3 regions of the Streptomyces sp. WG5 genome follow, and region 1 is predicted to be linked to each of the others. Evidence: riboswitches for the same ligand, from Rfam matches in the RefSeq annotation. Region 1 holds a riboswitch; each other region holds the start of a gene.
The links. Region 1 has a riboswitch for cyclic di-AMP ahead of ACP4IX_RS06070 (M23 family metallopeptidase). Riboswitches for the same ligand answer to the same signal wherever they lie in the genome.
Positions count from the first base shown of each region.

Region 1 (3,265 bases):
CCCGGCCGGGACGCGCATGTCGCGTCCGCGTCAGGGCACCGAGGAGACGGTCGCGCGCATCGACTCCGCGGCCGTACGCGCCTTCTACGAGAAGCACGTCCGGCCCGCCACGGCCACCGCGGTGGTCGTCGGCGACCTCACCGGCGTCGACCTCGACGCGCTGCTCGGTGACACGCTGGGCGCGTGGACCGGCTCCGCCGCCGAGCCGCGTCCCGTGCCGCCGGTGACCGCCGACGACAGGGGCCGGGTCGTCATCGTGGACCGCCCCGGAGCCGTCCAGACGCAGCTGCTGATCGGTCGCACCGGCTCCGACCGGCACGACCGCGTGTGGCCCGCCCAGGTGCTCGGCGCCTACTGCCTCGGCGGCACCCTCACCTCGCGCCTGGACCGCGTCCTGCGCGAGGAGAAGGGCTACACCTACGGCGTGCGGTCGTTCGCACAGGTCCTGCGTTCCGCGCCCGACGGCACGGGCGCCGCCCTGCTGGCCATCAGCGGCTCCGTCGACACCCCCAACACGGGTCCCGCGCTGGAGGACCTGTGGACGGTGCTGCGGAAGGTCGCGGAGGGCGGGCTCACCGACGCCGAGCGCGACGTCGCCGTGCAGAACCTGGTCGGTGTGGCGCCGTTGAAGTACGAGACGGCTGCGGCCGTGGCGAGCACGCTGGCCGACCAGGTCGAACAGCACCTGCCGGACGACTACCAGGCCACGCTCTACCGCCAACTCGCCGCCACGGGAACCGTGGAGGCCACGGCGGCGGTCGTGAACGCCTTCCCGGTGGATCGTCTGGTGACGGTCCTCGTCGGCGACGCGGCGCAGATCAAGGAGCCCGTCGAGGCCCTCGGCATCGGTGAAGTGACCGTCGTGGCGGCCGAGTAGCGGCCCGCGCGCGGGGCGGCCCTGGTGACCACAGTGTCACCAGGGTCGCCTTTTGTCCGAATTGGGGGGCTGACTGACCGTCTGCCCTGTGGCGTGCGCTACAAAACGCCTGTTGCGTTTGAGGATTGAAGGCACCCCGTTTAGCGTCGTCCGGGCTGTTCGTCAGGCAGTGCGCCGCACCCGCGGCACCGGACAGCCATCGCCGAGTCCCCGTACGGCGCGAGCCAGGGGAGCCGGGGACCCATCGCAGTCCCTGGGGTGAATCGGACGCCCGCGCGTGCAGCGAGGGGGTCCGTAGGAGACCTTCCTGCTCCGAACCCGTCAGCTAACCCGGTAGGCGAGAGGGAAGGAAAGGACCAGCCTCCACATGGCGTTCACGCGCGCCACCGGTAAGCACCGCCGTCCCAGCCGGATGCACCGCACCACCGCCCACGCGGCGGGCGTCGCGGCCCTCGCCACCACCGGTGTCGTCGGCACCCTCGCGACTCCGGTGCTCGCCGCCGAGTCCGAGGCGGAGCAGAGCGGACTCACCCCGGTCGTCACCATCGGCGACGCCGTGGCCGACGAGATCGACGCCCAGGCCACCGCGCAGAAGCGGGCCGCGCTGGACGCCGCCGCCCGTGAGGCGGCCCGGGAGGCCGCACGCGAGCGGGCCGCCGAGGCGGCCGAGGAGGCGCGCGAGGCCAAGGAGCGCGCCGCGCGCGAGGCGGAGCGCAAGCGCCTCAACACCTTCGTGTCGCCGATCACCGCCTCCTACGTCTCCACCGCCTACCAGGCCGGCAGCTCCCTGTGGTCCTCGGGCAGCCACACCGGCATCGACTTCCACGCCGCGAGCGGCACCACCGTGCACGCGGTCGGCGTCGGCACCGTCGTCGAGGCCGGCTGGGGCGGGGCGTACGGCAACCAGGTCGTGATCAGGATGCACGACGGCACGTACACGCAGTACGGCCACCTGTCGTCCATCGGCGTCTCGGTCGGCCAGGCGGTCGCCCCCGGTCAGCAGATCGGCCTCTCCGGCGCCACCGGCAACGTCACCGGGGCCCACCTGCACTTCGAGGCCCGTACGAGCCCCGAGTACGGCTCGGACATGGACCCCGTCGCCTATCTCCGCTCCCACGGTGTGAACATCTGACGGCGGACGGTACGGCACTCGAGCGCCCCGGCTTCCGAGCCGGGGCATTCGCGTTTCCACGGGCGATCCAGGCGTCGCCGCTGTCCAAAAGATGACCAGGAAATCCGCCCCGCCGTCGGAATATCCGCCCGGCTGGCCTAGAGTCACTGCTCACGCGTCAATCGTCGACGTTTCACGGGGATTAGGGCGGAGGTCGGGCATGCGTATTCCGGCGCACTCGGTGTGCACGGCGATCCGGGACGACATCGTCGCCGGCGTCCACGGGCGCGGCAGTCGGCTCACCGAGGAACTGCTCGCCCGCCGTTACGGAGTCTCCCGCGTCCCGGTCCGTGAGGCCCTGCGCACGCTGGAGGCCGAGGGCTTCGTGGTGACCCGGCGGCACGCGGGCGCGTGCGTGGCGGAACCCAGCGAACAGGAGGCCGCCGACCTGCTGGAGGCCCGTACGCTCCTCGAACCCCTCGGTGCCTCCCGGGCCGCCCGGCGCCGTACCGAGGCCCACCTCAAGGTGCTGCGCGGACTGGTCAGGCTGGGTCAGGAGCGGGCCAGGCAGGGCAACAGCGATGATCTGCGCTCCCTGGGCGGCTGGTTCCACGACACCCTCGCCCAGGCCGCGGGCAGCCCCTCCCTGACGGCGCTGCTGACCCAGCTGCGCCACAAGATCGCCTGGATGTACACCGTGGACGCGCCGGCCGGACCCGTGGAGTACTGGGCGGAGCACGGTGCGATCGCGGACGCGGTGGCCCGGGGCGACAGCGAGCGCGCGCGGGCCCTCATGACGCTGCACACCGAGCGGTCGACGCCGGATTATCGACTGCGATTCGCTTCCGAGGACGAACGGACGAGGCGTGTGAGGAAAACGCAACGTCCCGTAAACACACCGAGCCTCCGGGCTTAACGCGAGGGCCGTACACAAAGAGCGAGCAGAGTAATTCGAGAGGTCTTTCCCGCTGCCCGACTGCCCGACTGCCCGGCTTTTTGGCCTACCGACGTCCAGGAATGCCCGGATGCCCGCGAACGAGCGAAGCGGAAAGAAAAAAGGCCCGCCCGGTGTCCGAGCGGGCCTTTCATTGCTGCTGTCCGTCAGACGATGTCCGTCAGACGGTCTCGGGAAGCTCCTCGAGCCCTTCGGAGACCAGCTTCGCCAGCCGCTCCAGAGCGGCGTCCGCGCCCTCGGCGTCGGAGGCGAGGACGATCTCCTCGCCGCCCTGGGCGCCGAGGCCGAGAACGGCCAGCATGGAGGCCGCGTTGACGGGGGA
Region 1 covers NZ_JBNGGC010000004.1:185,605-188,869, reverse strand. The annotation lists gene ACP4IX_RS06075 (M16 family metallopeptidase) at 1-877, shown strand, start outside; cyclic di-AMP (ydaO/yuaA leader) riboswitch at 1,068-1,232, shown strand; gene ACP4IX_RS06070 (M23 family metallopeptidase) at 1,245-2,009, shown strand; gene ACP4IX_RS06065 (GntR family transcriptional regulator) at 2,209-2,904, shown strand; gene ACP4IX_RS06060 (HPr family phosphocarrier protein) at 3,104-3,265, opposite strand, start outside.

Region 2 (3,265 bases), on a different contig from region 1:
GGCAGCACCCCTCGGTAGGCGTGCCACCAGTGGTTCCGGCCGCCCGCGTCGTCGGAGCCCGCCAGCATCACCAGCAGCTCCCGCAGCTGGTCGTCGGCCACGCCGTAGGCGTCCAGCAGTAACCGCACGTCGGCCGGTTTCGCCCCGCTCGTCCCGGTCTCGATCCGGCTGACCTTCGACTGGTGCCAGCCCACCAGCCGGGCCGCCTCGCCGCTGGTGATACCCGCCGACGTGCGCTGGGCGCGCAGTTCCGCGCCCAGCTTCCGGCGGCGCACCACGGGGCCGTGCTGCATGGGGCCACTCCTCTACTCCTTATGAGCCGCCCGAATACGCTCTGCCGTCGCAGAGTTCACCGCATCGAGCGACAGATATATGCAGATCTTGGGGGATCGCCGCCCTTCCGGGCCTGGTGGTGGCAGTCTGGCGGCGAAGCACCAGTCCGGGACCGTACTCGAACCATCCGCTCCGTGTCCGGCTGCGGTCCCGTGGGAAAGGGACGAGTCGCCATGGCAGACCATCTGGAAGCATCCGTCACTCTGCCGAGCGATCCCGCCTCGGTGGCCGCCGCGCGTACCTATGTGGTCGGCACGCTGGCGGAGTGGGGCCTGCCGGCGGACACCGATGTGTCCGAAACCGTCCGGCTCATCGTCTCCGAGCTGACGACCAACGCGGTCCAGCACACGCTCGGACAGTCACCCACCTTCACGGTGGACCTCGTGCTCGACCGCGACGAGCGACTGCACATCGGCGTCACCGACAGCCATCCGGGGTATCCCAAGCGTCTGCCCGCCGCCGTGCAGCAGGACAACGGCCGCGGCATGGTGATCATCCGCTGGCTGACGGCGGAGTGCGGCGGCAAGCTGAGGGTGCAGCGCACGCGCGAGGGCGGCAAGACCGTCTTCATCGAACTGCCCTGGACGCCGCCGAGCAGTCCGGTGCCGCCCGAGCCGGCCACGGCCGTGGGGCGGGTCGCGGGACGGCAGGAGCCCGAACGGTGAGGCGCCGACAGCGCTCGCCGCGCGTCCGTTCCGCGTGCGGCGTCGAGGACGGTCCCGAACCACCGCACGTGCACGTGCGGGAGCGCGGGGAGTGCGGGGGACGCCGACCGCCCCGTCGAGGTCCCGGTCCGTTGAGGCGGGGACCCGCCGAGGCCGTGGGCCGGCCCGAGCGGGGACCCGCCGAGGGTGACAGGAGCACCTGCCCTTCCGGGTGAGGAACGGATGTCAATTGACCCGGCCGTACCAGACGCTGCCGGTCCAGATCTTCTGCAGACGCACCACGTCCCCGGTCTTCGGGGCGTGCCAGATCCTGCCCTTCCCGGCGTAGATGCCGACGTGGTAGACGCTGCTGCCCGAGTGGAAGAAGACGAGGTCGCCGACCTTGCGGTTCTTGGCGGAAATATGACGGGTCTTGTTGTACTGCTGAGCCGCGGTGCGCGGCAGCTTCTTGCCGGCCTTCTTGAACGAATACAGGGTCAGTCCGGAGCAGTCGAACCTGCGTGGTCCGACGGCGCCCCATTTGTACGGTGAACCCTTCTTGGAGGCCGCGATCTTGAGGGCCTTCGCCGCATAGGTCGCCGCGGCCGCCTCGGAGGCGGCACCGGGGACCACGACGGATCCGCCGATCGCGGCGAGGGTGAGGGCCGAGGCCGTACCGGCACGGGCCATCAGCGACGGGACACGATTGAGCGCAGACATGCGCAACCCTTCGTCAGCCGCCTGTGAAGGATGACCTGTCGGATTCGGGCTGGCGAAGTTGCCCGGCCGCACGAGTGCGGCTTCACCCCAAGGGCTGCTCGGCCCGGCACCTCTCTCGCGGAGATGACCGTTCCGGCGACCCGTCGTGCTCGGGTCCTCCACTCCTGCCGATCCACTCCTGTCGACCGGTCGTCCGGGCGGCGGCAGGACTCGGCGTCCGCCCGGACCGCCCCGCCGCTGCGGCGAGGGCTTGTCGTCAGTCACGGATCTTGTCTCGCCCAGGGGGAGAATCCCAACGGAACGTGCCCTTTGTGTTGTTACACGCCACTCACCCGTGCGGGTGGACGCCTCCGCGTTCGAGTCACCCCCCGGTGTGGTGGCGAGCCCGGGACCAGCGGCGCAGCGGCTCGTTCCGCCGTGTGGGCAGCAGGGGTTGCGCAACTTCGGCCGGTCGGAAATCGAGGGTGTTCCTACGCCGAAAGGGGGTACGCCGTTTGGTCCGTTTCGGCCCCCGGCGCGTCAACTGCCGGAACGCGGCCGACGGCTGACGCGCGCCGTCCGCCGTTCACCGTCCAGCACGCGCAGCGCCCGCACCAGGATGCCGGCGCACTCCGGCCCCGGCGCACCGGTGCGCACGGCGGCCGGTCCGGGGGCCCGTACCGTGGCGGGGTCCGCGGTCCGGTCGCTCACGGCCGGGGCTCAGGCGGCCGGGGCCGGGGTCCGGTCGGGTGCCGGTGAGGCGCCGGGTGCGCGCTGTCGCAGTACGCCGCCGAGCAGGACCGCGCCCAGGCCCAGCAGGGACCACCACGTGAGCGTGAGCGCGGGGCCGGTGGCCGCGGCGCCCTCGAAGAAGGACACCGAGCGCAGGAGCGAGCCGCCCGCGCCCGGCGGCAGCCACTGGCCGATCGCGCCGGCCGGCCGGGGCAGCATCTCCGGCGCCGAGGACGCGCCGGAGAAGGGGTTGCCCAGCAGCATGATCACGGCCGCGCCCAGCCCGATACCCGCGCGCCCGAGCAGCGCCCCGAGCCCGGCGACGCCCGCGCCGGCGGCCAGGGTCGACAGCCCGAACGCGCCGGCCACGGCCCACCAGTCACCGGTGACCACCCCGAGCCAGCTGTGCGCGACCACCGCCGCGGCCACGCCTGTCGACGCGGCGGCGCCGGCCACCGCGACGGCCGCTCGCACGCCGCGCCACCCCAGCAAGGTCACCACGGCGCCGGTCGCGATCCCGGCCAGTGCGAGTGGCAGTACGCTCGCGCCCAGGGCCGCGCCGCGCGGATCCGCCTCGGGAGCGGGCACCACATCGACCACCTGGACCGGGGTCCCCGTGGCGGAGGCCTGCCCGGTCACCGCCTGTCGCAGCAGCTGGGCCACGGACGGGCCGGCCGCGGACGCCGTGAGCAGCTTCGTGCCCCGGTCGCCGGCGACCACCGCGCCGTACACGGTCCGGTCCTCGACGGCGTCGCGGGCCGCGGCCTCGTCGGCGTAGCGGTGGATCTCGAAGGCGCCCTCGCGCTGGGCGAGCCGCTGTTCCACCTGGGTGATCGCGGCGGGCGGTCCCGCCACGC
Region 2 covers NZ_JBNGGC010000019.1:2,222-5,486, reverse strand. The annotation lists gene ACP4IX_RS21120 (helix-turn-helix domain-containing protein) at 1-293, opposite strand, end outside; gene ACP4IX_RS21115 (ATP-binding protein) at 507-998, shown strand; gene ACP4IX_RS21110 (C40 family peptidase) at 1,224-1,697, opposite strand; cyclic di-AMP (ydaO/yuaA leader) riboswitch at 1,701-1,845, opposite strand; gene ACP4IX_RS21105 (hypothetical protein) at 2,217-2,387, opposite strand; gene ACP4IX_RS21100 (ABC transporter permease) at 2,397-3,265, opposite strand, start outside.
Region 2: it holds a riboswitch for cyclic di-AMP, as region 1 does, so the genes downstream of both, ACP4IX_RS21110 (C40 family peptidase) here and ACP4IX_RS06070 (M23 family metallopeptidase) in region 1, are expected to answer to the same signal.

Region 3 (3,265 bases), on a different contig from region 1:
AGGACGTCGTCCGCGAGCTGGAAGGCGACGCCGAGCCGTTCGCCGTACTGGGTCAGCACGTCCACGACCGTTTCGTCGGCGCCGGACATCATCGCGCCGAACCGGCAGGAGACCGCCACCAGCGATCCCGTCTTGCCGCCCAGCACGTCCAGGTAGTGGTCGACGGGGTCCCGGCCGTCCTGCGGCCCCGCCGTCTCCAGGATCTGTCCGGTGACGAGCCGCTCGAACGCCAGTGCCTGCACGCGGACCGCCTCGGGCCCGAGGTCGGCGAGGATCTGGGAGGCGCGGGCGAACAGGAAGTCGCCGGTGAGGACCGCGACCGAGTTGCCCCAGCGGGTGTTGGCGCTGGCCACACCACGCCGCACGGCGGCCTCGTCCATCACGTCGTCGTGGTAGAGGGTGGCGAGGTGGGTCAGCTCCACGACGACGGCCGAGGGCACGATCCCGGGGGCATAGGGGTCGCCGAACTGGGCCGAGAGCATGACCAGCAGTGGCCGGAATCGTTTGCCGCCGGCCCGCACGAGATGCTGGGCGGCCTCCGTGATGAACGGAACCTCGCTCTTGGTTGCCTCAAGCAACCCTTCCTCGACAGCAACCAATCCGGCCTGGACATCGGCTTCCAGAGCCTGGTCCCGCACGCTCAGCCCGAACGGCCCGACGACGGTCACGAGGGGTCTCCTGTCTGCTGGTGTCTACTGGCGATTACCTGGTTTGTCGATAGGTCGCTGCCACCACTCGAGCCAGCGTATCCGGTCACCTTTCGATCACCGCTAGCGCCCACCGTTACAGGCCGGTCGGTATCGGATCATGAACAGTATGTTTTTGATCAGGCGATATGAGCAGACATTGATCGACATCGCCAGGGCCAGAACCCGCCACTGAAGATCACATCATCCCTCCCAACGGCTCGCACTCCGGATACGTCACCCACTCGGCTCTCCCTGCCCCCACCCCCGAACGGATGCCCCCGGGACACACGGAAACACCGATCAGGGCGGGGTCGCACACCGGGTGCGCGCGACAGCGGGCCCGCTCGGCCGTCGGTCAACACCCGAAGCTCTCCGCCCTACGGGCAATTGACCCACAGTTGATCCCAATGCCCGATTTGCCACACTTGTCGATGCGGGTGAGTTGACTCACTCCTCCACACCCCCGGGCAACCATGCCGCCGGCTGTGCCCTCCCTTTGTGCCGCAAGGCAATTGGCCCTTGGTGGCCGCAAAGGATCAAGTACCTCAAACCCCCCAGATCAAGGTCAACAGGCGCGTTGGGTGATTCCTGCACTTGTTTCGGACATGTGCTCTCGCATACGTTCCCGGCCTGTCGGGCGGACGCCGAATCCTGCCACCGCCCGGACGCACAGTCATCCGCCAACACACTCGCAGGCAGGAGCGGGGGACCCAGGTAAGTCGCCGCACCGGTCACCACCGGAGCGGCTCGGGGTGAAGCCGTGTCCGTCAGGACCCGGCCGGGCACCTCCCCGCCCGAACCCGACAGCTCACCTCGCAGGCGTAAGGAGAGGGACTCACACATGTCTGCCAACGGTCAGAACCGTCACGCCCGGACCAGCCGCCTCGCCCGCAAGCTCGCCGTGGCCGGCACCGGCGCCGCCGTGCTCGCCCTGCCGCTCCTCGGCGCCACCGGCGCGTCCGCGGCCACCCCGGCCACCCCGGCCGCCGCGACCGCCACCACCGCGGCGACGACCTACCCGGACAACCTCGACGGCTGGATCCGGGAGTCGCTCGACATCATGGCCCAGCACGGCATCCCCGGGTCGTACGAGGGCATCCACCGCAACATCATGCGGGAGTCGTCCGGCAACCCGTTCGCCATCAACAACTGGGACATCAACGCCATCAACGGCACCCCGTCCAAGGGGCTGCTCCAGGTGATCGCGCCCACCTTCGAGGCGTACCACGTGCCCGGCACCTCCTGGGACCCGTACGACCCGGTCGCCAACATCACCGCGGCCTGCAACTACGCGGCCGACCGGTACGGCTCGATGGACAACGTCTTCGGCGCGTACTGACAGGCACTGGCACAGAGGCCCGAGGCCTGAGGCCCGATCCACTGAGCCGCTGAGCCACTGACCACTGAGCCACTGAGCCACTGAGCCACTGGCAAGGAGGCTCCGGCCGAGGACTCCGACAGGAAGTCCTCGGCCAGGGGCCCCAGCCAAGGCCGACTCCAGCCACGAGGCTCCGGCCGAGGCAGCTCCTCGGCCGAGGGGGCTCCGGTCAGAAGGCTCTCCGGTCAGGAGGCCCCGATGAGGTCGATCCGGCCGAGGGGCTCCGCTCAGGACGCTCCGAAGACCCGCTCGAGGACGACGGCCACGCCGTCGTCCTCGTTCGTCGTGGTGACCTCGTCGGCCACCGCCTTGAGTTCGGGGTGGGCGCCGGCCATGGCGACACCGTGTGCCGCCCAGTCGAACATGGGGATGTCGTTGGGCATGTCCCCGAAGGCGATCGTCCGCCGTCGGCTCACCCCCAGCCGCTCGGCGGCCAGTGCCAGGCCGGTCGCCTTGGTGATGCCGCACGGCTGGAGCTCGACCGTTCCCGGCCCCGACATGGTGACCGTGGCGAGGGAGCCCACCACCGCGCGCGCCGTCGCCGCCAACTCGTCGTCGGACAGGTCGGGGTGGCGCAGCAACACCTTGCTGATCGGCGTGGACCACAGTTCGTCGCGCCGCTCGACCCGCACCGCGGGCAGCGTCGGGTGGGGCATCAGGTACCCGGGCTCGATGAGCGTGAGGCCGTCGACGCCGTCCTGGTCGACCGCGGCGTGCACCTGCCCCACCTCGGCCTCGATCTTGCCGAGTGCGGTCTCGGCCAGTTCCCGGTCCAGCGTGACCGACCACAGCATCCGGTTGGCGCCGGCGTCGTACACCTGCGCACCCTGTCCGCACACCGCGAGTCCCGTGCAGCCGAGGCGGTCGAGCAGGGACCGCACCCGGGGCGCCGGCCGCCCCGTCACCACCAGATGCCGCGCACCGGCCCCCGCCGCCCGCGCCAGCGCGGCCAGCGACCGGTCGGAGACGGTGTCGTCGCCGCGGAGCAGCGTGCCGTCGAGGTCGGTGGCGACGAGTGAATATGCGGTGCGGTCCATGATCAGAGAATACGGACACCGCACCTGTCCGACTCACCCGCGATCGCATCCGAGCGAGGACGCGCGAGTACGGCACGAGTCCGCACGAGTACGGCCTACAGGCGCACGAGGACGCACGAACCTGTCCGAAACCTGGCACATCATCGACTAAAGCCGGTTAA
Region 3 covers NZ_JBNGGC010000018.1:81,028-84,292, forward strand. The annotation lists gene ACP4IX_RS20555 (polyprenyl synthetase family protein) at 1-668, opposite strand, end outside; cyclic di-AMP (ydaO/yuaA leader) riboswitch at 1,358-1,525, shown strand; gene ACP4IX_RS20560 (transglycosylase SLT domain-containing protein) at 1,531-2,028, shown strand; gene ACP4IX_RS20565 (HAD family hydrolase) at 2,295-3,104, opposite strand.
Region 3: it holds a riboswitch for cyclic di-AMP, as region 1 does, so the genes downstream of both, ACP4IX_RS20560 (transglycosylase SLT domain-containing protein) here and ACP4IX_RS06070 (M23 family metallopeptidase) in region 1, are expected to answer to the same signal.